3 regions of the Halomonas sp. YLGW01 genome follow, and region 2 is predicted to be linked to each of the others. Evidence: predicted binding sites of a transcription regulator. Region 2 holds the regulator's gene; each other region holds the start of a gene.

Region 1 (6,915 bases), 1.3 Mb from region 2:
GCCGGCAGGCGTCGATCAGCAGCTGTCGTTAGCAGCTGTAGTACATGTCGAACTCGATCGGATGCGTGGTCATGCGCAGACGCTCGACGTCCTCTTCCTTGAGTTCGATGTAGGCATCGATCATGTCATCGGTGAAGACGCCACCCTCGGTCAGGAAGCCGCGATCGGCGTCCAGCGCCGCCAGCGCCTGGTCCAGGCTCTCGGCGACGGTCGGGATGGCCTTGCCCTCTTCCGGCGGCAGGTCATAGAGGTTCTTGTCCATGGCATCGCCCGGATGGATCTTGTTCTTGATGCCATCGATACCGGCCATCAGCATCGCCGCGAAGCACAGGTACGGGTTGGCGGTCGGGTCCGGGAAGCGGGCCTCGACACGCTTGCCCTTCGGGCTGGCGGTGTAGGGGATACGGATGGAGGCGGAGCGGTTGCGAGCCGAATAGGCCAGCATCACCGGCGCCTCGAAGCCCGGCACCAGACGCTTGTAGGAGTTGGTGGAGGCGTTGGTGAAGGCGTTCAGCGCACGGGCGTGCTTGATGATGCCGCCGATGTAGTAGAGCGCCATTTCGGACAGGCCCGCGTACTCGTCGCCGGCGAACTGGTTGACGCCGTCCTTCCAGAAGGACTGGTGGACGTGCATGCCGGAGCCGTTGTCACCGACCAGCGGCTTGGGCATGAAGGTGGCCGTCTTGCCATAGGCGTGCGCCACGTTGTGGATCACGTACTTCATGGACTGCACTTCGTCGGCCTTCTTGACCAGGGTGTTGAACTTGACCCCGATCTCGTTCTGGCCGGCGTTGGAGACCTCGTGGTGATGCACCTCGACGCTCTGGCCGATGGCTTCCAGGGTGTTGCACATGGCGCCGCGCATGTCGTGGAAGCTGTCCACCGGCGGAACCGGGAAGTAGCCGCCCTTGACCCGCGGACGGTGGCCCAGGTTGCCGCCTTCGACGGCACTGTCGGTGGCCCAGGCACCTTCCTCGGAAGTGATCTTGTACATCGCGCCCTGGATGTCGGACTTCCAGTGCACCTCGTCGAAGATGAAGAACTCAGGCTCCGGGCCGAAGAAGGCGGTGTCGCCAAGGCCAGTGGACTGCAGGTAGGCCTCGGCGCGCTTGGCGATGGAGCGCGGATCACGCTCGTAGCCCTGCATGGTGGCCGGCTCGATGATGTCGCAGCGCAGTACCAGGGTAGCGTCTTCGGTGAACGGGTCCAGGTAGGCGCTGCCGTCTTCCGGACGCAGGATCATGTCGGACTCGTTGATGCCCTTCCAGCCAGAGATGGAGGAACCGTCGAACATCTGACCGTTGTCGAAGAACTCCTCATCCACGGAGCTGGCCGGAATGGTGACATGCTGCTCCTTGCCGATGGTATCGGTGAAGCGCAGGTCAACCCACTTGATGTCGTGTTCTTCGATCAGTGCGAGGGTCTTATCAGACATGGTGTCCTCCAGAGGATGAGCGATGGCTCTTGTGATTGGCGTGTGTGTCCGGCGAGGTCCTTCGAGCTGCGTTTCGCCTCGGCGGCGAAATGAAACGCCTCGTTTGTACCATGCCAGAGGCGAGAGGCCCATGGCCGCCGATACAGGACATGAATCGCGTCATGTCACTGCGTCATGTCACTTGGGGAGAATAATGCAGGGGACGTGCCAAAATGGCGCACCACGCCACAGAAAAATCAACAACCAATTGATAAAAAAGAGTTTTTCAAGTGCATCGCAAAGAGGCAGCGGTTAAAGCCCGGCGATTTCGGCGCCTGGCAGGGATCGTTCACTCCGGCTTGTGCACCAAAATAGAACAGAGCAAACCATTAATGCACCATGATAGATCGCCGCCGGCACCGCCCCCTGTGTTTAGCCTGCCCACCAGTTTGGATGAGTCCTCGCCGGGCCCTGCGGGCCGCCATATCAGGAAAAGAGGTTATTGATACCCAGGGAAACCAAAAGCTACACTTTATTACACAACAATGGCCCCGGCATGATCTGACTGCCTGGAGGTGGCGGCACTCCTCTCTGCACTGCGCCCTCCCCGAGGTCGGCCGCCCTCGTTCACTCAGGAGCGTCGCTGCAGATGAATGCCTACAGCATCATTGTCGATTCCACGCTCCTGGGCGCCCACCTGCCACGCTGCCTGGCGACCCTCAGCGAGGCAGCGAGACGACACCCGTCGCGGGTCGACATCCTGGTCATCGGCCCCACCGATGAGGCTCGCCTGACGGCTCTCAGCCGGCGCTTCGGGGGACGCTTCACGGCCTGCGACCAGGACACCATCGGCGCTCGCGGCAACGCCGCCGCCCGTACCAACTCGGCCACCATCCTGGTCTTTCTCTCGCCCCACGGGCGACTACGCAGCGACTGGCTCGACCGGGTCAACCAGCTGCTCGATCACCAGGCGTGGGACGCAGTGATCTTCCAGCCGCATAGCCCTGCCCTGCTGACGAACCTGCGGCGGCTGTGGCATGTCTCCCGACCACCCGGTACCCTGTGCGTCGCCCGCCAGTGGTTCGAGCGCATCGGGGGCTTCGACCCCGCCCTCGACAGCACCGCCCACGAAGACCTGGTGGAGCGTCTGCGTGCCTGTCACGCGCGCATCGTGGAAGTACCGCTATAATCCCGCGGACACCCTCAAACCAGCAGCAACGACAAGCAACGAGAGAGTATCCCCGGATCCCCCTCGCGCCCTGCCAGACTCACCGCCAGGCCCCTCACACTGGGGCGACGACAGCATCTGCACAGCATCTGCGTCGTGCGGCCAGCGCCGAACGGGCCCGCCATGCCGGATGTCATGTGCATGTCGGGCCGGCAGGCCCGGGCATCCAGGGCTGGAGATCAAGGACTTGGGGCTATCGGCCGCGTGAATTCGCGCATAGCGCTGGTAGCCGCACCGGCCCGGATACTATAATGTCGCCCAATTTTCGCAGCAGGATCCCTTCGTGATCGAGAATCTTCGCAACATCGCCATCATCGCCCACGTTGACCACGGCAAGACGACCCTGGTCGACAAGCTCCTCAGCCAGTCAGGCACCCTCGACCGCAAGGCCGAAGGTCAGGAGCGGATCATGGACTCCAACGACCAGGAAAAGGAACGCGGTATCACCATCCTGGCCAAGAACACCGCGATCCGCTGGCACGATGCCAAGGACGAGAAGGACTACCACATCAACATCGTGGACACGCCGGGACACGCCGACTTCGGCGGCGAGGTCGAGCGCGTGATGTCGATGGTCGATTCCGTGCTGCTGATGGTCGATGCCGTCGATGGCCCGATGCCCCAGACCCGCTTCGTGACCCAGAAGGCCTTCGATCAGGGCCTCAAGCCGATCGTCGTGGTCAACAAGATCGACCGCCCGGGCGCGCGCCCGGACTGGGTCATCGACCAGATCTTCGATCTGTTCGACAACCTCGGCGCCAGCGACGAGCAGCTCGACTTCCCGATCATCTACTGCTCGGCCCTCAACGGCATCGCCGGTGAAGAGCCGGAAGAGCTCGCCGACGACATGACGCCGATGTTCCGCGCCATCGTCGATATCGTCGAGCCGCCCAAGGTCGAGCTCGACGGTCCGCTGCAGATGCAGGTCTCGGCGCTGGACTACAACAGCTACGTCGGCGTCATCGGCCTTGGCCGCATCAAGCGCGGTGCCATCAGCCCGGGCCAGCAGGTCAGCGTCATCACCAAGGAAGGCAGCACCCGCAAGGGCAAGATCGGCCAGGTGATGACCCACATGGGTCTGGAGCGCGTGCAGACCGAGCAGGCCACCGCCGGCGACATCGTCTGCATCACCGGCATCGATGCCCTGGCGATCTCCGACACCATCTGTGACCCGGCCGCCGTCGAGGCGCTGCCGGCGCTGTCCGTCGACGAGCCGACCGTGTCCATGACCTTCCAGGTCAACGACTCGCCGATGGCCGGCCGCGACGGCAAGTACGTCACCAGCCGCAACATCAAGGATCGCCTCGACCAGGAGCTGATCCACAACGTGGCGCTGCGTGTCGAGCAGGGCGAGACGCCCGAGAAGTTCAAGGTCTCCGGCCGCGGCGAACTGCACCTCTCGGTGCTGATCGAGAGCATGCGTCGCGAAGGCTTCGAGCTGGCCGTGGGCCGCCCCGAGGTCATCATCCGTGAGGTCGACGGCGTCAAGCAGGAGCCGTACGAAGAGGTCATCATCGACTGTGAGGAGGAGCATCAGGGCTCCATCATGGAAGAGCTCGGCTACCGCAAGGGCGAGCTGACCAACATGAACCCGGACGGCAAGGGCCGCGTGCGCCTGGACTTCATCATCCCGGCGCGGGGCCTGATCGGCTTCCGTGGTCAGTTCCTGACCCTGACCTCCGGCACCGGCATCCTCACCAGCCGCTTCGACCACTACGGCGAGCTCAAGCCCGACGCTTCCATCGAGCGGCGCAACGGCGTGCTGGTCTCCATGGTGCCCGGCAAGGCTCTGGCCTATGCCCTCTTCGCCCTGCAGGATCGCGGCAAGCTGATCGTCGAGCACGGCACCGAGGTCTACGAGGGCATGCTGATCGGCATCAACAACCGCGCCGATGACATGGTGGTCAACCCGACCAAGGCCAAGAAGCTCGACAACATGCGCGCCTCGGGTAACGACGAGAACCTGGTGCTGACGCCGCCGGTTCGCTTCACCCTCGAGCAGGCCATCGAGTTTCTCGACAGCGACGAGCTGGTCGAGATCACGCCGAACCATATCCGCCTGCGCAAGAAGCACCTCAAGGAAAACGAGCGCAAGCGCGCCAAGAAGGGCTGATTCATGCCCTCGGCGCTCCTCACGGAGCGCCGTCTTCCTTGACGCTCATGGCGCCCTGTCGCCCGAGCCGAAAGCCCACCCTTCGCGGTGGGCTTTTTTATGGCTATGTCCCCATTATGTGTTGAAAAGCTACCTTGATAGGTGAAGGCCCTCCGAGGTAGCTCCCATGGACACGCACACCTTTCGGCACTGGTTGAGTCAGCTGCCACGTCTCAATGCCCGACAGAAACGCCTGCTCCGACATCGACTTCATCAGCCGCCTCGACAGGATGCCCTCCACGATACCTTTCCGGCGCTACAGGCCTGTCCGCACTGTGCGGCGTCTGCCGCGCAGCTGGCCCCATGGGGCTGGAGTCGTGGCCTGCGCCGCTATCGGTGCCGGGCATGTCGTCGTACCTGCAACACGCTGACGGCTACCCCACTGGCTCGTCTCCGCCGGGTGGAATGCTGGCAGGATTACGCCCAGGCCTTGATCGAGGGACTCACAGTACGCGCGGCGGCGCAGCGTTGTGGTATCAGCAAGAATACCGCCTTCCGGTGGCGACACCGGTTTCTGACACGAATCGCCCAACACAGCGACACCCGCGAAACCGGCATCGTGGAAGCCGATGAGACCTTCTTTCTGGAATCCTTCAAGGGCCAACGCCACTTGCCACGACCACCGCGCAAGCGCGGTGGCGTTGGCGCAACACGCGGTACGGGGCCCGACCAGATTCCGGTGATGGTGGTGCGTGACCGGGAAGGGCACACGGCCGATTTCCTCCTGAGCAAGCTCGATGCCCGCCACGTCCATGAGGCGCTCGCGCCGCTGGTTGATCAGGAGTCTGTCCTTTGTACGGACGGGGCCAGTGTGTACTCAGCTTTCGCCAGCCGGTGTGGCATCACTCACCAGATAGTACATGCCAAGCCCGGGCAGCGTGTCCGTGCAGGCGCCTTTCACATCCAGAACGTCAATGCTTACCACAGCCGCTTGAAAGGCTGGATGCACCGTTTCCATGGCGTCGCCACCCGATATCTCGTCCACTATCTCGGATGGCGGCGCATGCTGGAGCGGTATTCAGCGACGATACGGCCCGTTCACTGCCTTCAAGAAGCCGTGGGTCGTCCCGTGCAACACGCAACGGGGACATAGCCTTTTTTATGTCCCGTGGAAACCGCTAATCTACGGACGTCGCAAAAGTGGCTAACCTCAAAGCAAGATCCAGCTCTGGATATCACTGCCTCAAGGAGACACGAGATGCACAAGCACGTGGAATGGGATGACCCGGGTAAGTACAGCGTGAAGACCTTCTTCGCAAGCGACCCCGACGACTATCCCGCCGCCTACCCCGGGCGCATCATCTGCGGTCACTACCGCGGCATCACGGTGCGGGTGCGGGTCGAGGCCTATGTCGGCGACGACACCAGCATCGGCGAGGTGGTGGCGCTGATCGACCCCCAGACCGGCGAACGCCTGCCGGTGCATGACAAGCTCGCCCTGGGCGACATGGTGCGCCTGCCCGATGCCATGCGGGCCATCGAGTCCCACCTGCCCGACGATGAGGATGCCGACTGACCGCATGGGCCCACGCCCGCGTCTCGCGGACCACTCACTCCTGGAGGTTCTCCATGCAAGCACCCGCGCTGTACTCCCTGCTGTTGACCCTGGCCGCCGCCCCGGCGCTGGCCGGTCAGGCCGTCGACTACGAGATCGATGGCGAGCCCTATCAGGGCTATCACGCCGTCGCCCAGGGCAACCCCAAGGGCAGCGTGCTGATCATTCACGACTGGGATGGGCTGACCGACTACGAGATTCGCCGCGCCGACATGCTGGCCGCGCAGGGCTACGACGCCTTCGCCGCCGATCTGTACGGTACCGGCAACCGCCCGGTGGAGACCGACGCCAAGAAGGCCGAGACCGCCAAGCTCTACGCGGATCGCCAGGCGATGCGCGAGCGCACCCTGGCGGCACTCGCCCAGGCGCAGCGACTGGGCGCCAGCGATACCGTCGTGATGGGCTACTGCTTCGGCGGCGCCGTGGTGCTGGAGCTCGCGCGCGCCGGCACCGCCGAGCACATCAAGGGCTACGCCACCTTCCATGGCGGCCTCGCCACGCCCGAGGGGCAGGCCTACCCCGCCGACATGCCGCCATTGCTCGTCGCCCACGGCGGTGCCGATGCC
Region 2 (6,915 bases):
GCGCAGTTTTTCCTGCTCGAACTCGTCGAACACCGCCTGGATGCCGGCGACGTCCTCGCCGCGCATCAGCTTGCCGACATACTGCATGTGCCGGCGACGCCCCTCATGGGAGCGAATGCGCGCGGTTTCCTCGACGGCGGCCAGCAGCTCGTCGGAGAGCGGTAGCCGTGCGCGCCAGGCGTCGGAGAGGGCGATGATCTTCTCGCCCAGCGCCTGCAGGGCCTGCATTTCCTGCTTGCGCTGGGTCTTGCTTTGCCGACCGTCGTGGTCGGCGGGCGATTCAATTGACATGCCATTACCAAAAAGCATTGGGAGGTTGGCGCAGTATACCAGCCAGCCTCGCGACAAGGAGACCAAGATGACTCAGGCTTTCGATGCCGCCGCCCAGCAGGCATTGCTGGAGTCCCGGGCCGAGGCCGCCCTCGACCAGGCGCGCGCCCTGGGGGCCGATGCCTGCGAGGTGGGGGCCAGCGTCGATCAGGGCATCGGCGTCAGTGTGCGCCTCGGGGAAGTGGAGACCGTCGAGCTGTCCCGGGATCAGGGTATCGCGGTGACCGTCTATGTGGGCAAGCGCAAGGGCACGGCCTCGTCGTCGGATGCCGGCGAAGCCTCCATTCGGGCCGCCGTGGATCAAGCCATGGCCATCGCGCGTCACACCGGCGAGGACCCCTTTGCCGGGCTGGCGCCGGCCGAGCTGATGGCGCGCGAGCTGCCGGATCTCGACGTCCACCACCCCTGGCCGCTGACCACCGACGAGGCCATCGAGCGTGCACTGGCCTGCGAAGCGGCCGGCCGCGCGGTGGAAGGGATCAGCAAGTCCGAGGGGGCGGATCTCTCCAGTGGCGAAGGCGTGCGCGTCTATGCCAACAGCCACGGCTTCCTCGGCAGCCAGCGGGGCAGCCGTCATTCGCTGTCCTGCATGCTGATCGCCGAGGACGACAACGGCATGCAGCGCGATTATGACTACACCAGCGAGCGGGACCCTCGCAAGCTCGCCAGCGCCGAGGCGATCGGAGCCTCTGCCGCCGAGCGCACCCTGCGGCGCTTGGGCGCCCAGCGCCCGGTCACCGGCCGCTTCCCGGTGATGTTCGACCCGAGCCTGGCGGCGGGGCTCGTGGGCCACCTGATGGGCGCCCTGGCCGGCGGTGCCCTGTATCGCGAGGCCTCCTTCCTCTGTGACCGCTTGGGGGATCGCCTCTTTCCCGACTGGTTCAGCCTCTTCGAGCGGCCCCGTGAGCGTGGCGCCATGGCCAGCAGCCCCTTCGACAACGATGGCGTCTATACCCGCGATAACGTCTTCATCGACCAGGGCCAGCTCGCCAGTTATCTGCTCTCGGCCTACAGCGCCCGGCGGCTGGGCATGACCACCACCGGCAATGCCGGCGGGGCACGCAACCTGCGCTTGGAGGCGCCCCTCGAGAGCCGTGAGGCGCTGCTTGCGAAGATGGATCGAGGGGTGCTGGTCACCGAGCTGATGGGGCAAGGCGTCAACGGGGTGACCGGTGACTACTCCCGCGGAGCGGCCGGCTTCTGGGTCGAGAACGGTCGCATCCAGTACCCGGTCGAGGAGTTCACCATCGCCGGCAGCCTGCCGAAGATGTTTGCGGGGCTGGTCGGTGTCGGCGACGATATCGATACCCGGGGCAGCGTGCACAGCGGCAGCTGGTTGATCGACGAGATGACCATCGCCGGCGGCTGACCACTCGGCGCCGGGTCGCCTCCTGCATGGCGCTCGGCATCGCATGGCGGCCGGCATCGGGCGGCAGGCGGCGAAGTCACCACCCTTGCGCTCCACCCATAAAAGAGCCACCCCGAGGGGTGGCTCTTTTGCTGCGAGATGATCAGGAGGGCGCCAGCGCCATGGAGGCGGGCGAACGCTCAGCCATCCTCGTCGAAGCGCGCCTCGATCAGGGCCACCAGGGCGGCCAGCGCGGCCTCGGCCTCGTCGCCCTCGGCCCGTATCTCCAGCTCGCTGCCGTAGGGGGCGGCGAGCATCAGCAGCGCCATGACGTTGGCGGCGTCGGCCTCTCGGCCCTGGTGGCTGACGATGACGCGGGCCTGGTAGGCCTGACAGCATTGCACCAGCTTGGTGGCGGCGCGGGCATGCAGGCCCCGCTTATTGATGAGGGTGAGTTCACGTCTTGGCATGGCCATCAGCGTCCCTGCTGTCCATTTGAGCCTGGGGCACGGCGGTATGGATGCCGAGCTCCCGGTGGCGGAGACGCACGCCGGGGTGGTGTTCGGCGAAGTGGTTGGCCAGTCGCTCGGCCAGGTAGACCGAGCGATGCTGGCCGCCGGTGCAGCCGATGGCCACCGTCATGTAACTGCGGTGGCTGGCCTGGTAGGCCGGCAGCCAGCGGGTCAGCCAGTCGATGATGTCACCGGCCAGGCGTTCGACGTCCTCGTAGCTTTCGAGAAACTCGATAATTTCCCGGTCGCGGCCGGTGGATTGACGCAGCCGAGGATCCCAGTAAGGGTTGGGGAGGCAGCGGGCATCGAAGACGGTGTCGGCATCCAGCGGTACGCCGCCCTTGAAGCCGAAGGACTCGAAGGTCAGGGTCATCTGCCGATCGCGATGCTGGGCCACCTGCTCGGCGATGCGGCCGCGCAGGTCGTGGACCGACAGACGGGAGGTGTCGATGACCAGGTCGGCGAGATCCAGGATCTCGGCGAGGGCGGCTTCCTCGCTGTCGATGGCCTCGGCGAGGGTCATCTGGCTGTCCCGCGTCAGCGGGTGGCGACGGCGAGTGGCCGAGTAGCGCTCGAGCAGGATCTTCGAGTCGGCGGTCAGGTAGACCACCTGACACTGGATGCCGCGCGCCTGTAGGTCGGAGAGCAGCGTCGGGAAGCGCTCCAGGGCATGGGGCAGGTTGCGGGCATCGATGCTCACGGCGCTGGAGGCGCGCCGACTGGCGTCGCGTTGCAGCTCGTCGACCAGGGAATCCAGCAGCATGGCGGGCAGGTTGTCGATCGCGTAGTAGCCCAGGTCTTCCAGCGCCTGGAGGGCGATCGACTTGCCGGAGCCGGAGCGGCCGCTGATGATCACGAGCTGCATGAGGGTCTCCTGCTTACCGGGTCAGTGGGCGAGGGGCATCGTTGCGGTGATGGCGTGGCGCCGATTGGGGGTCAGGCGGAGCGGCCATCACTGGCGTGGCGGCGAATCGCCTCCAGCAGGATGTCATAGAGCTGGCGCTGCGTCTCGCTGTTGCGCAGCCGCTGGCGTGTCTCGGGGTCGTTCATGACCGCCGCGACCTGGCCGAGCAGGGCGAGGTGGGCGTCATCGGCTTCTTCCGGGACCAGCAACACGAAGACCAGATCGACGGGCTCGCCGTCGATGGCATCGAAGTCGACGGGCTCGCTGAGCTTGAGGAAGCCGGCCAGGGGAGACTTGCAGTGCGGGTTGCGCGCATGCGGGATGGCGACGCCGTGACCGATGCCGGTGCTGCCTAGCCGCTCGCGGCCGATCAGGCGACTGAAGACCTCCTGGCTATCGAGGCTGGGCGTGTTCTGGGCGATGAAGGTGCTGAAGAACTCCAGCACCCGCTTCTTGCTTCCCCCGGGCACACCGAACAGGGCGCGCTCGGGGGCAGGATGGATTCCAACGTCATGATGTCAGCGAGCGCCTGCGCCTTGGGCGCGCGCCTGGGCTTTTTCCTTGTGTTTGACAAGCTGACGGTCGAGCTTGTCGGCGAGGGCGTCGATCGCGGCGTACATGTCGACGTCTTCCGCTTCGGCATGCAGTTCGGCACCGGCGGCATGCAGGGTGCAGGAGGCCTGCTGGCGCTCTTTCTCGACGGAAAGGGTGGCCTGAACCGTGGTGATGTTGTCGTAATGACGCTCCAGGCGGGCGAGCTTCTCGTTCACATAGTCACGCAATGCGTCGGTCAGTTCGACGTGATGGCCGGTGATGTTGACTTGCATGGCACGCTCCTTATCCTGCGGTTGGCCAATCGATTGTAACCCTTTTTAGCGCCCTGCATACCCCTTCGCTTGGCGCTTTTCCAACGCAGCTACTTTCGGTGATTTTTCCACGCTTAGTCAATGGGTTATGCCTTGAAAACAGGCATTTCACACGACATCAGGAGAGTCGCTTGCGCTCGCTGGACGGCGGGATGCCCATCGCTTCGCGATACTTGGCCACGGTTCGTCTGGCGACCTGGATACCGCTTTCGGCCAGTAGGTCGACCAGTTTGCTGTCGGAGAGAGGCTTGCGCGGCGGCTCGCTGCCGATCAGCTTCTTCAGGCGAGCCCGAATGGCGGTGCTGGAGTGGGCGTCGCCACTGTCACCGCCGACCTGGCTCGAGAAGAAGTATTTCAGCTCGAAGACGCCCCGTGGCGTATGAATGAACTTCTGGGTAGTGACCCGCGAGATGGTCGACTCGTGCATCTCGACCTTGGTGGCGATGTCGGCGAGGATCAGCGGTTTCATGGCCTCCTCGCCCCGCTCGAGGAAGTCGATCTGGCGGGCCATGATCTCGCGCCCCACCCGCAGCAGGGTGTCATTGCGGCTCGACAGGCTCTTGATCAGCCAGCGTGCCTCCTGCAGGTGCTGCTTCATGAAGGTGTTGTCGTCGCTCTTGTCGGCCCGGCGGATCAGGGCGGCATAATCCGGCTGGATGCGCATCCGCGGCAGCGCCTCCGAATTGAGCTCGATGCGCCAGCCTTCCTGGGTGTGGCGGGCGATCAGGTCGGGAATCACGTAGTCACTGCCCGTGCTGTCGAAGGCCTGGCCCGGGCGAGGGTCCAGCGTCCGAATGAGCGCAATCACCTGGTCGAGCTGGGCGTCGTCCAGCCGCAGCCGGCGCTTGAGCAGCTTGCGATCATCGCCGGCGAGGGCCTCCAGAAACTGGCGCACCAGGCGCTTGGCCTGGGGCAGCAGGGGTAGGTCCGGCGGCAGGGCGCCCAGCTGCAGCAGCAGGCATTCACGCAGATCGCGCGCAAAGACGCCGGTCGGTTCGAACTGCTGCACGCGCAGCAGCACCCGCTCGACGTCGCCGGTCTTGAGGCCGTCGAGGCCCTGGGCACGCAGGCCCTGAGTCAGGTCGTCGAGGCCTCCCTCGAGATAGCCGCTGGGAGTGACCGCGTCGATCAGGCTCTCGGCAATCTGGCGCTCGGTATCGCTGACATCGGCCATGGCCAGTTGCCAGGCGAGGTGATCGTGCAGGCTTACGCCGATGGCGTTGCGGTCGAGGTCGGGGCCTTCCGCGCTGCCGCTCGGCGCCGCCATGTCCTGGTAGGTGTCGGACCAGTCGCTGTCTGTCGACAGCTCGCTGGGGATCTCGGTGGACCAGTCGTCCTCGCGGGGTTCGGCGACGTCCTGCTCGCCGTAAGCCTCGTCGAGTTCCAGCATCGGATTGGTTTCCAGTGCCTGCTGGATCTCCTGGCGCAGGTCCAGGGTCGAGAGCTGCAACAGCGCGATGGCCTGCTGAAGCTGGGGCGTCATGGTCAGCTGGGTGCCGACGCGGAGTTGCAACGAGGGTTTCATGACCATGGCAAGGCGCGTGTCAGGCAGAAATGGAATGACTAACTTAGCCGTTGACCGGAGGCCGTGCAAGCCGTTGGTGATGATTTATTAGCAATAAGCGTGCCATGCGCAACTTTCGTGCCGCTCAGGGGGTAGCGCCTGCTCGCTGCGGGGTTGGGAGCGAGGGAGCGGGGTAGGGAGGCGACCAAGGCCTCCCGAGTCGCCGGGTCGAGGCTAGAGCCGGAAATCCTCGCCGAGATAGACGTCTCGGACCTTCTGATTGGCGAGGATGGCCTCGGCATTGCCTGCGGCGATGATCTCGCCGTCGCCGACGATATAGGCGCTGTCACAGATGTCCAGGGTCTCGCGCACGTTGTGGTCGGTGATTAGCACGCCGATGCCCCGGTCGCGCAGGGCGCGGATGATCGACTTGATGTCGGAGACCGAGATCGGGTCGACGCCGGCGAAGGGTTCGTCCAGCAGGATGAAGGCCGGTTCGGTGGCCAGGGCTCTGGCGATTTCGACCCGACGCCGCTCGCCGCCCGACAAGCTCATGCCGGTATTGTCGCGAATATGGGTGATGTGGAACTCGTTCAGGAGCTCCTCCAGGCGTGCTCGGCGGCCGTCGCGGTCCAGGTCCCGGCGGGTCTCCAGGATGGCCATGATGTTGTCGGTGACCGACAGTTTGCGAAAGATCGAGGCTTCCTGGGGCAGATAGCCGATGCCGGCCAGGGCGCGCTCGTGCATGGCGGCCCGGGACAGGTCCCGGTCGTCGATATGGACCGTGCCGGCATCGGCGCGTACCAGGCCGACGATCATGTAGAAGGAGGTGGTCTTGCCGGCACCGTTGGGGCCCAGCAGGCCGACGATCTGGCCCTGGTCGATGGACAGGCTAATGTCCTTGACCACGCGACGTCGCTTGTAGCTCTTGGCCAGATGCTGAACGCTGAGGGTCTTCATGGGGAGCCTTATTGCTGGGGAGTCAGGGTCATGCGCACGCGCTGGCGTGTCTCGCCATCGTTGTCGACGCCGCTGTCGGCTTCGACCAGGCGGCGATCCAGGTAGTAGTCGACCCTGGCGCCGCTGAATCTGTCCCGGCCACGGTGAAGTTCCGCCTGGTCGATCAGCTCCACCCGCCGCTCGAGGGTATGGTAGACGATGGTGCGTCCCCAGCCCTTGACGAGGGGCGCCTCGGGGCTCGGCTGCTGTTCGATGTAGGCTCGCTCGCCGGTGGCGCGTACGCGGGAGACCTCGCCCTGATCGGTGCGGGAGATGGTGACGCGCTGGCCGGTCAGCTGCATGCTGCCCTGGCGCATGTCGACGTCGCCGCTGTAGACGGCGGTGCCGGCCTGGTCGTCGAGCTCGAGGCGATCGGCGACGATCTCGATGGGGGCGCTGGCATCGCCGTCGAGGGCCATGGCCGGCAGCGTGATCAGGCTCAGCAGGGCGGG
Region 3 (6,915 bases), 1.5 Mb from region 2:
CGGGCGCAGGAAGGGCAGCGCGAGGCACCAGGCGCGGGTCTCGCCGGCGGCATCGGTCAGCGGCACCAGAAGGCGCTCGGCATCCAGGCTGCCGTCGTCCTGCCAGTGCACCCGGCCCAGGGCATGGGTGTTGAGGCGTTTCATCAACGGAGCGGGCAGCTCGACCCGGTTGCCGCTGTCGTGGTTGCCGGCGATCAGCACGATATCCAGCGTCGGCAGACGTCGATGGGCCTCGACGATGAAGTCGTAGAGCAGCTCCTGCGCCTTCAGCGAGGGATTGACCACATCGAACAGGTCCCCGGCGACCAGCAGGGCATCGGCCTGGCGGACGTCCAGGGTCTGGAGCAGCCAAGTAAGAAAGGCCCGATGCTCGACATGGCGTTCCTGGCCGTGAAAGGTCTGGCCGAGGTGCCAGTCCGAGGTGTGAATCAGCTTCAAGGCGGGCTCCGCGACGTCCATGAATGACAGGGCACCATCATACTGCCGATGGGCCCTTCACTGCAGGGGCGCGCGGCGAGCGTGGATTCAGCGTCGAGACCATGGACGCTCCACCGACGCCATGCCGCTTGCAAAGGCCCCGGATGTGGACTTGACTAAAGATGAGTTGCCAAGGGCGAACAAATTGCTTATGCAATTTTGCTTAAGTCCTTATGTTCAGGGTCATCCATATGCGTTATGTCGCATAAAGGTATTTTTGCAGCATTAAGTCCCTTCGCAGCATAAGTTCTTTCGCAGCATAAGATCCTTCGCATAGATGCTGGCTTCTGGCGACTCTGGATAGCCGAAGGAGGACATGAAGAGACGGTGTCGATTCATGTCGCGGATGCAGGCCTGCCACCAGGCCTTTCGATGCAGGGATGGCATCCATGGGTCAGGCGCCGCTCGAGCACGCCCTGAACAGGAAGACCGACCTTCATTGGCCGGGCATCACACCACCCGCGAACAACAACCGTATAACAAGCGATCAGACCGTTAAGGATGCAGCCTATGATGACCAACCCGCTGACCAGCAAGCGTCCCGCCAACCTGGGGATCCATGATGGCCATCTCGCCATCTGCGACGACCAGCACAGCAGCGTCTCCAGCGAGGCGCCGGTCGAGGACAGGACCCACTACATCGCGCCGCTGGAACTGGGGGATCGTACGCCGGCGCAGCTGATGAAGCGCCTGCAGACGGCGATCGCCGGCTGTGAACAGGCCGAAGTGATCACGGCGACCGATACCTACCTGCATGCCGAATGCCATTCGCCGCTGGGGTTCATCGACGACCTGGAGTTCTTCTGGTCGGAGGAAGAGGGTGTCTGCCATGTTCGCAGCGCCTCCCGGTTAGGCGTCACCGATCTGGGCAAGAATCGCGCGCGTGTCGAGAAGCTTCGCATGCTGCTCGAGGGCTGGGGCTTCTGCGATTGATTCTACGGTGCGCTGGCCACAGACGACCGGCCTGCACGACTGGGCGCTGACGCCCAGCGAGGCGATCGCATTACAGAAGCGACTGGCTTTGCGGCTCGAACATGAGGACCGGCTTGCCGCGGTGACATGCATTGCCGGGGTGGATATCGGCTTCGAGGACGGCGGCGCGATCACTCGCGCCGCCGTCGTGCTGTTGGCCTGGCCGGGGCTTGCCGTCCTCGAGGAGGTCGTGCATCGCGAGCCCACCCGCTTTCCCTACGTGCCGGGGCTGCTGGCCTTTCGCGAGCTGCCGGCGGCGCTTGCTGCCTTCTCGCGGCTTTCCCGGCGTCCCGATCTGGTGATGGTCGATGGACAGGGCATCGCCCATCCTCGCCGGCTCGGCATCGCGGCGCATCTGGGGCTGTGGCTCGACCTGCCCACCATCGGCATCGCCAAGACCCGGCTGTGCGGGCGCCACGCCGAGGTGCCAGAGCGCCGCGGCGACTGGACGCCGCTGATGGATGGCGACGAGTGCATCGGGGCCGTGTTGCGCTCCCGCGCAGGCGTCAAGCCGGTCTTCGTGTCCCCGGGGCATCGCTTGTCGCTGGTCACCGCCGTCGACTGGGCGCAGGCTTGCCTGGGCCGTACCAAGCTGCCCGAACCCACTCGGCTGGCCGACCGACTGGCCTCGCGGCGTTACCGACGTCGCGCCGACGGCTAGCTCCGCTCTGCAGGCGTGCTGTCGGGTCACCCGCTGTCTGACGCTGGCGCCGCATCGATCGGCTACAATGTCGGGGCCTGCCATTTTCCTGCCGACGAGTCGCCGATGTCCTCCGCTTCCACTCCTGCTTCTTCTGCCGCTTCCGACGGTGTTCATGCTGATCGGGCTCTCTCCGACCGGGCCCTCGCCGCGTCCCGCGCCTGGGTCGAGGACTTCGTGGTGCCTCGCAACCTGTGCCCCTTCGCCGGGCGTGAGGTGAAGCGCCAGACCATTCGCTACGTGGCGGTGTCGGCGCACGACTGGGCCGAGACCCTGGGGGCGCTGCTCGAGGAGTGCCGACGACTGGACGAGGATCCTGCGCTTTCCACCACGCTGCTGGTGCTCGCCGACGGGGTGAACGACTTCGATGACTATCTGGACCTGCTGGGCGTCGCCGAGGCGCTGTTCGAGGAGCAGGGCTACGAGGGTGTCTACCAGCTGGCGAGCTTCCATCCGGACTATTGCTTCGAGGGTGTCGAGGAGGATGATCCGACCAATTACACCAACCGCTCGCCCTGGCCGATGCTGCATCTGCTGCGAGAAGACGCCATCGCCGAGGCCCTGGCGCACTACCCGGACCCGGAGGCCATTCCCGAGCGCAATGCCGCCGCCATGACGGCCCTGGGTGGCGAGGCACTGGCAACGAAGCTGGCGGCGTTGACGACGGTAGGCGCGGGCCGCCCTTGATTCCCGGCGCCACCATCACCACAGAAGAGGTAGGCGCCAGAGTAAGTGATAGGTGACCTTTCCCGGGCCTTCATTCCGATGGCCCGATGCTGAAGGAGGTGACATGACGCAGATCACCCGTGCCGGTACCCCCGTCGAGGTCGACGGTGAGCTCCCCCAGAGTGGCCAAACGGCCCCGGCCTTTACCCTGACCAACCAGGCCCTGGAGGACGTGACCCTTGCCGACTATGCCGGCAAGCGCAAGGTCCTGAACATCATCCCCAGCGTCGATACCCCGACCTGCGCCACTTCGACCCGCAAGTTCAATGAGTACGCCTCAAGGCTCGATAACACCGTGGTGCTGGTGGTCTCGGCGGATCTGCCGTTTGCCGCCAAGCGCTTCTGTGGTGCAGAGGGCCTGGACAACGTCGAGACGCTCTCGACCTTTCGCCATCCGGACTTTCATCGCGCCTATGGCGTGGCACTCGCGAGCGGGCCGATGACCGGGCTGACCGCCCGGGCGGTGGTGGTCATCGATGAGCAAGACCGGGTGATCCACAGCCAGCTGGTCGGTGAGCTGAAGGATGAGCCGGACTATCAGGCCGCCATGGCCGCGCTGGGCTAGACCCTATCCGGGCCCGGCATCGTCCGGGCCAGACACCATGCGGGCCGCATGACGCATGGGCCGACGCACGATACGCAACGCGATCCGTACAAGGAGGCAGTATGAGCATCAAGAAGCAGGGTTCCGCTGAATGGCAAGGTAGTCTGAAAAAGGGCAAGGGCACGGTCTCGACCGAAAGCGGGGCGCTATCATCCGTCCCCTACGGCTTCCAGCAGCGCTTCGAGGGCCAGGCCGGCAGTAACCCCGAAGAGCTGATCGGTGCCGCCCACGCCAGCTGTTTCTCCATGGCCTTCTCGATGATGCTGGGCGAGGCCGGGCTCGAGCCCGAGAGCATCAAGACCGAGGCCACCGTGAGCCTCGATCAAGACGACAGCGGCTTCACCATCTCCGCCGTGCACTTAGACTGCGTGGCCAAGGTTCCCGGTGCCGATCAGGCGACCTTCGACGATGCCGCCAACAAGGCCAAGGCAGGCTGCCCGGTCTCCAAGCTGTTCAATGCCAAGATCAGCCTGGACGCTCGCCTGGAAGGTTAATGCCTATTACAGGGCGCTCTGCTGAAAAAGCCACGTGCAGAAAGCCCACTTCAATAGGCATTGATAGCGAGCGGTACTGGTAACGAAACGAATAAGCAGTTACTAAACCGTAAGTACAAGACGGCCCTCCCGGTTTACCGGGAGGGCCGTCGTCGTTAGGGGGTAGTCTGCTCTCATGGTTCATCTCGAGAACGTTGAAAAGGCGGGACCTGGTCGCCACCACCAGGACCATGACCTCCTACAGAACCACCCTTCCCAGGGCCGACCGGAGCGTTGGAGCCCTCCAGTCGCACTCGGCTGGCACCGTTATTGCTTTCACTAATATGGCAAAGTCTGACATTGGCGGTACAGGCGGGCAGTCGCTGAGCGACATTGCCTGAATGCACTTTATTAGCCGCTTGACGGCGCGTCGACGCACTATTTCGGTGCTTGTAATCGCTGCGCTTATCGTTTTCTTGCAGAGCGCCAGGCTCCATGGCCGCATTCAGGGGGTGAATGTGGGGCTCTGAGCGTTAGGAGCACATATATATGGATGTCCCGCTACTGGATATGCTGTGGGTGCTATGGGGCGCCATGCTGGTCTTTGTCATGCAGGCCGGCTTCCTGTGCCTCGAGTCGGGCGTCACGCGTGGCAAGAATGCCATCAATGTGGCGATGAAGAATCTCGCCGATTTTACGGTCACCGTGGCTGCTTTCTGGCTGCTTGGCTTCGGCCTGATGTTCGGCGACAGCATCGCTGGTCTTGTCGGCGGTTCGCATTTTTTGCCGCGGATGGCGGTCGGGAACGATGCCTGGCTTGCCAGTTTCTTCCTGTTCGAGGCGATGTTCTGCGCCACTGCCACCACCATCGTCTCCGGTGCAGTGGCAGAGCGCATGCCGTTTCTTGCCTATTTGCTGATCACTTTATTGGTCGGTGTGCTCATCTACCCCGTGTTCGGTCACTGGGTCTGGGCCAGCGCGCTGGGTGAGTATTCGGGCTGGCTAGAGGCGCGTGGCTTCGTCGACTTTGCCGGTTCGACGGTAGTGCACAGCCTGGGAGGATGGGTGGCGCTGGTTGCCGTGCTGCGTATCGGGCCTCGTCACGGGCGGTTCGTCGACGGCCAGCCGACCACGCCGGTGCCTGCCAGCAACCTGCCGCTGGCAATGCTGGGTGTGCTGCTGCTGTTTCTAGGCTGGTTCGGCTTCAATGGCGGTAGCACCATGGCGTTCGACGAGCGGGTCCCCGGTGTGCTTGTGAATACTGTGATGGGTGCGGTTGGTGGCGTGCTCTCGGGCATGCTGGTGGGGTGGCGGCTACGCCGCTATGCCGAAGTGAACTATGCCATGAACGGTGCCATAGCCGGGTTGGTGGCGATCACCGCTGGGGCGCATGCGCTGACTGCCGAGCAGTCGCTGGTGGTCGGTGCGGCCAGCGGTGTCTTGATGGTCATCAGCAGCGAGGGACTACTGCGCTGGCGCATTGATGACGCTGTGGGGGCGATCCCCGCCCACCTGGTGGCGGGGATCTGGGGCACGCTGGCGGTCGGCCTGCTAGGTGATCTCGAGTTGCTGGGCACTGGGCTATCGCGCTGGCAGCAGGTCGAGGCGCAATTGCTGGGAATCGTGGCCTGCGCACTGTGGGGCGGCGGCAGTGCCTGGCTGTTGCTGATGCTGACCGGCCGGTTGATGGCGCTGCGAGTCTCGCCCGAGGCGGAGCAGTTGGGGCTCAATGTGGCCGAGCACGGTGCCCGCAGCGAGCTCTTCGATCTGCTTGAAGCGATGCGCCGCCATGAGCGCAGCGGCAATGTGAAAGGGCGCGTCGCCGCCGACCCTTTTACCGAGGTGGGGGAGATTGCGGCCAGCTACAATCGCGTGTCGGAGGCGTTGGAAAAGGCCATGGCACGAACCCAGGTGCTGGTGCAGAACTTGCGTGACGGGCTGGTGACGTGGCGTGCCGATGGAACTTTGACCAGCCTCAACCCTGGCGCGGAGAAGCTATTTGGAATCCATGCCGTGGAGATCGTCGGTCAGCCGCTTCAGCGCCTGGTCGCCGGTACACCGCCGCTGCCCGGGCAGCGGCGAGAGATACGTGTCAACGACCCCGTAGAGGGAGCTCGCTACCTGGAGTTGCAGTTCAGCGAGGGCGCCGCGGACTCGGACGCCGAGTGCGCGGCGCTAGTGCGTGATGTCACCGAGCGCCGGCGCGTCCAGGATCAGTTGCATCGTGAGCGCGACCTGGCCCAGGTCACGCTGGCCTCGATCGGTGACGGGGTGATTACCACCGATGAAGGTGGGCTGATTCGCTTCATCAATCGTGAGGGGCAACGCCTGACCGGTTGGAGCCATCGGGAAGCGCTTGGCCAGCCGATCGGCAAGGTTTACCAGCTGATCGACGAGCTGACCGGCAGGGCGATCGCCAACCCGGCGCGACGGGTACTCAGCGACGGCAAGCCTATCGTCGCTTCGGCCTCGCACCTGCTGAAAGTGGAAAACGCCGACCCCTGCCCGGTGCAGAATTCTGCCGCTCCCATCCGCGCCCGCAACGGCTGCATTGTCGGCGCGGTTGTGGTCTTCCAGGATGTCTCTGAGACCCGTGATCTGTCACGCAGGCTCAATCATCAGGCCAATCATGATGCCCTCACCGGAATGGCCAACCGGCGGTGCTTCGAAGTGGCGTTGAGCAAACTGGTTGAGCGCGAAAAAGGGCAGCATGTCCTGTGCTATCTCGATCTCGACCAGTTCAAGGTGGTCAACGATACCTGCGGTCACATGGCCGGTGACGAACTGCTGCGCCAAGTGGGCGCACTGTTGCGCGAACACCTGAGAACGTCGGATCTGGTCGCCCGGCTGGGCGGCGATGAGTTTGGCATCGTCTACTACGATTGCCTGCTGGACAAGGCTCAGACACTTGCAGAAGGCCTGCGCGAGGCGATCGATGATTTCCGCTTTGCCTGGGAGGGTCG

What was found. The regulator sigma-54, encoded in region 2, starts transcription at its own class of promoters, with help from an activator protein. The targets are predictions, from matches to a motif close to TGGCACNNNNNTTGCTNT.
Region 1: the regulator sigma-54 is predicted to act here: its motif matches at 1,628-1,645, upstream of glnA (glutamate--ammonia ligase).
Region 3: the regulator sigma-54 is predicted to act here: its motif matches at 4,272-4,289, upstream of amt (ammonium transporter).

Annotation. Positions count from the first base shown of each region.
Region 1 covers NZ_CP062005.1:3,245,424-3,252,338, forward strand. Annotated here, with positions in the region: gene glnA (glutamate--ammonia ligase) at 29-1,435, opposite strand; gene IEJ03_RS14845 (hypothetical protein) at 2,064-2,603, shown strand; gene typA (translational GTPase TypA) at 2,926-4,755, shown strand; gene IEJ03_RS14855 (IS1595 family transposase) at 4,922-5,887, shown strand; gene IEJ03_RS14860 (hypothetical protein) at 5,993-6,310, shown strand; gene IEJ03_RS14865 (dienelactone hydrolase family protein) at 6,364-6,915, shown strand, end outside.
Region 2 covers NZ_CP062005.1:1,057,375-1,064,289, forward strand. Annotated here, with positions in the region: gene yjgA (ribosome biogenesis factor YjgA) at 1-291, opposite strand, end outside; gene pmbA (metalloprotease PmbA) at 359-1,699, shown strand; gene IEJ03_RS04915 (HPr family phosphocarrier protein) at 1,879-2,148, opposite strand; gene rapZ (RNase adapter RapZ) at 2,135-3,055, opposite strand; partial or broken gene ptsN (PTS IIA-like nitrogen regulatory protein PtsN) at 3,127-3,608, opposite strand; gene raiA (ribosome-associated translation inhibitor RaiA) at 3,613-3,921, opposite strand; gene IEJ03_RS04935 (RNA polymerase factor sigma-54) at 4,079-5,491, opposite strand; gene lptB (LPS export ABC transporter ATP-binding protein) at 5,699-6,424, opposite strand; gene lptA (lipopolysaccharide transport periplasmic protein LptA) at 6,433-6,915, opposite strand, start outside.
Region 3 covers NZ_CP062005.1:2,582,945-2,589,859, reverse strand. Annotated here, with positions in the region: gene IEJ03_RS11900 (exonuclease SbcCD subunit D C-terminal domain-containing protein) at 1-438, opposite strand, end outside; gene IEJ03_RS11895 (DUF1499 domain-containing protein) at 988-1,410, shown strand; gene nfi (deoxyribonuclease V) at 1,418-2,110, shown strand; gene IEJ03_RS11885 (DUF1415 domain-containing protein) at 2,216-2,836, shown strand; gene tpx (thiol peroxidase) at 2,940-3,440, shown strand; gene IEJ03_RS11875 (OsmC family protein) at 3,542-3,973, shown strand; gene amt (ammonium transporter) at 4,502-6,915, shown strand, end outside.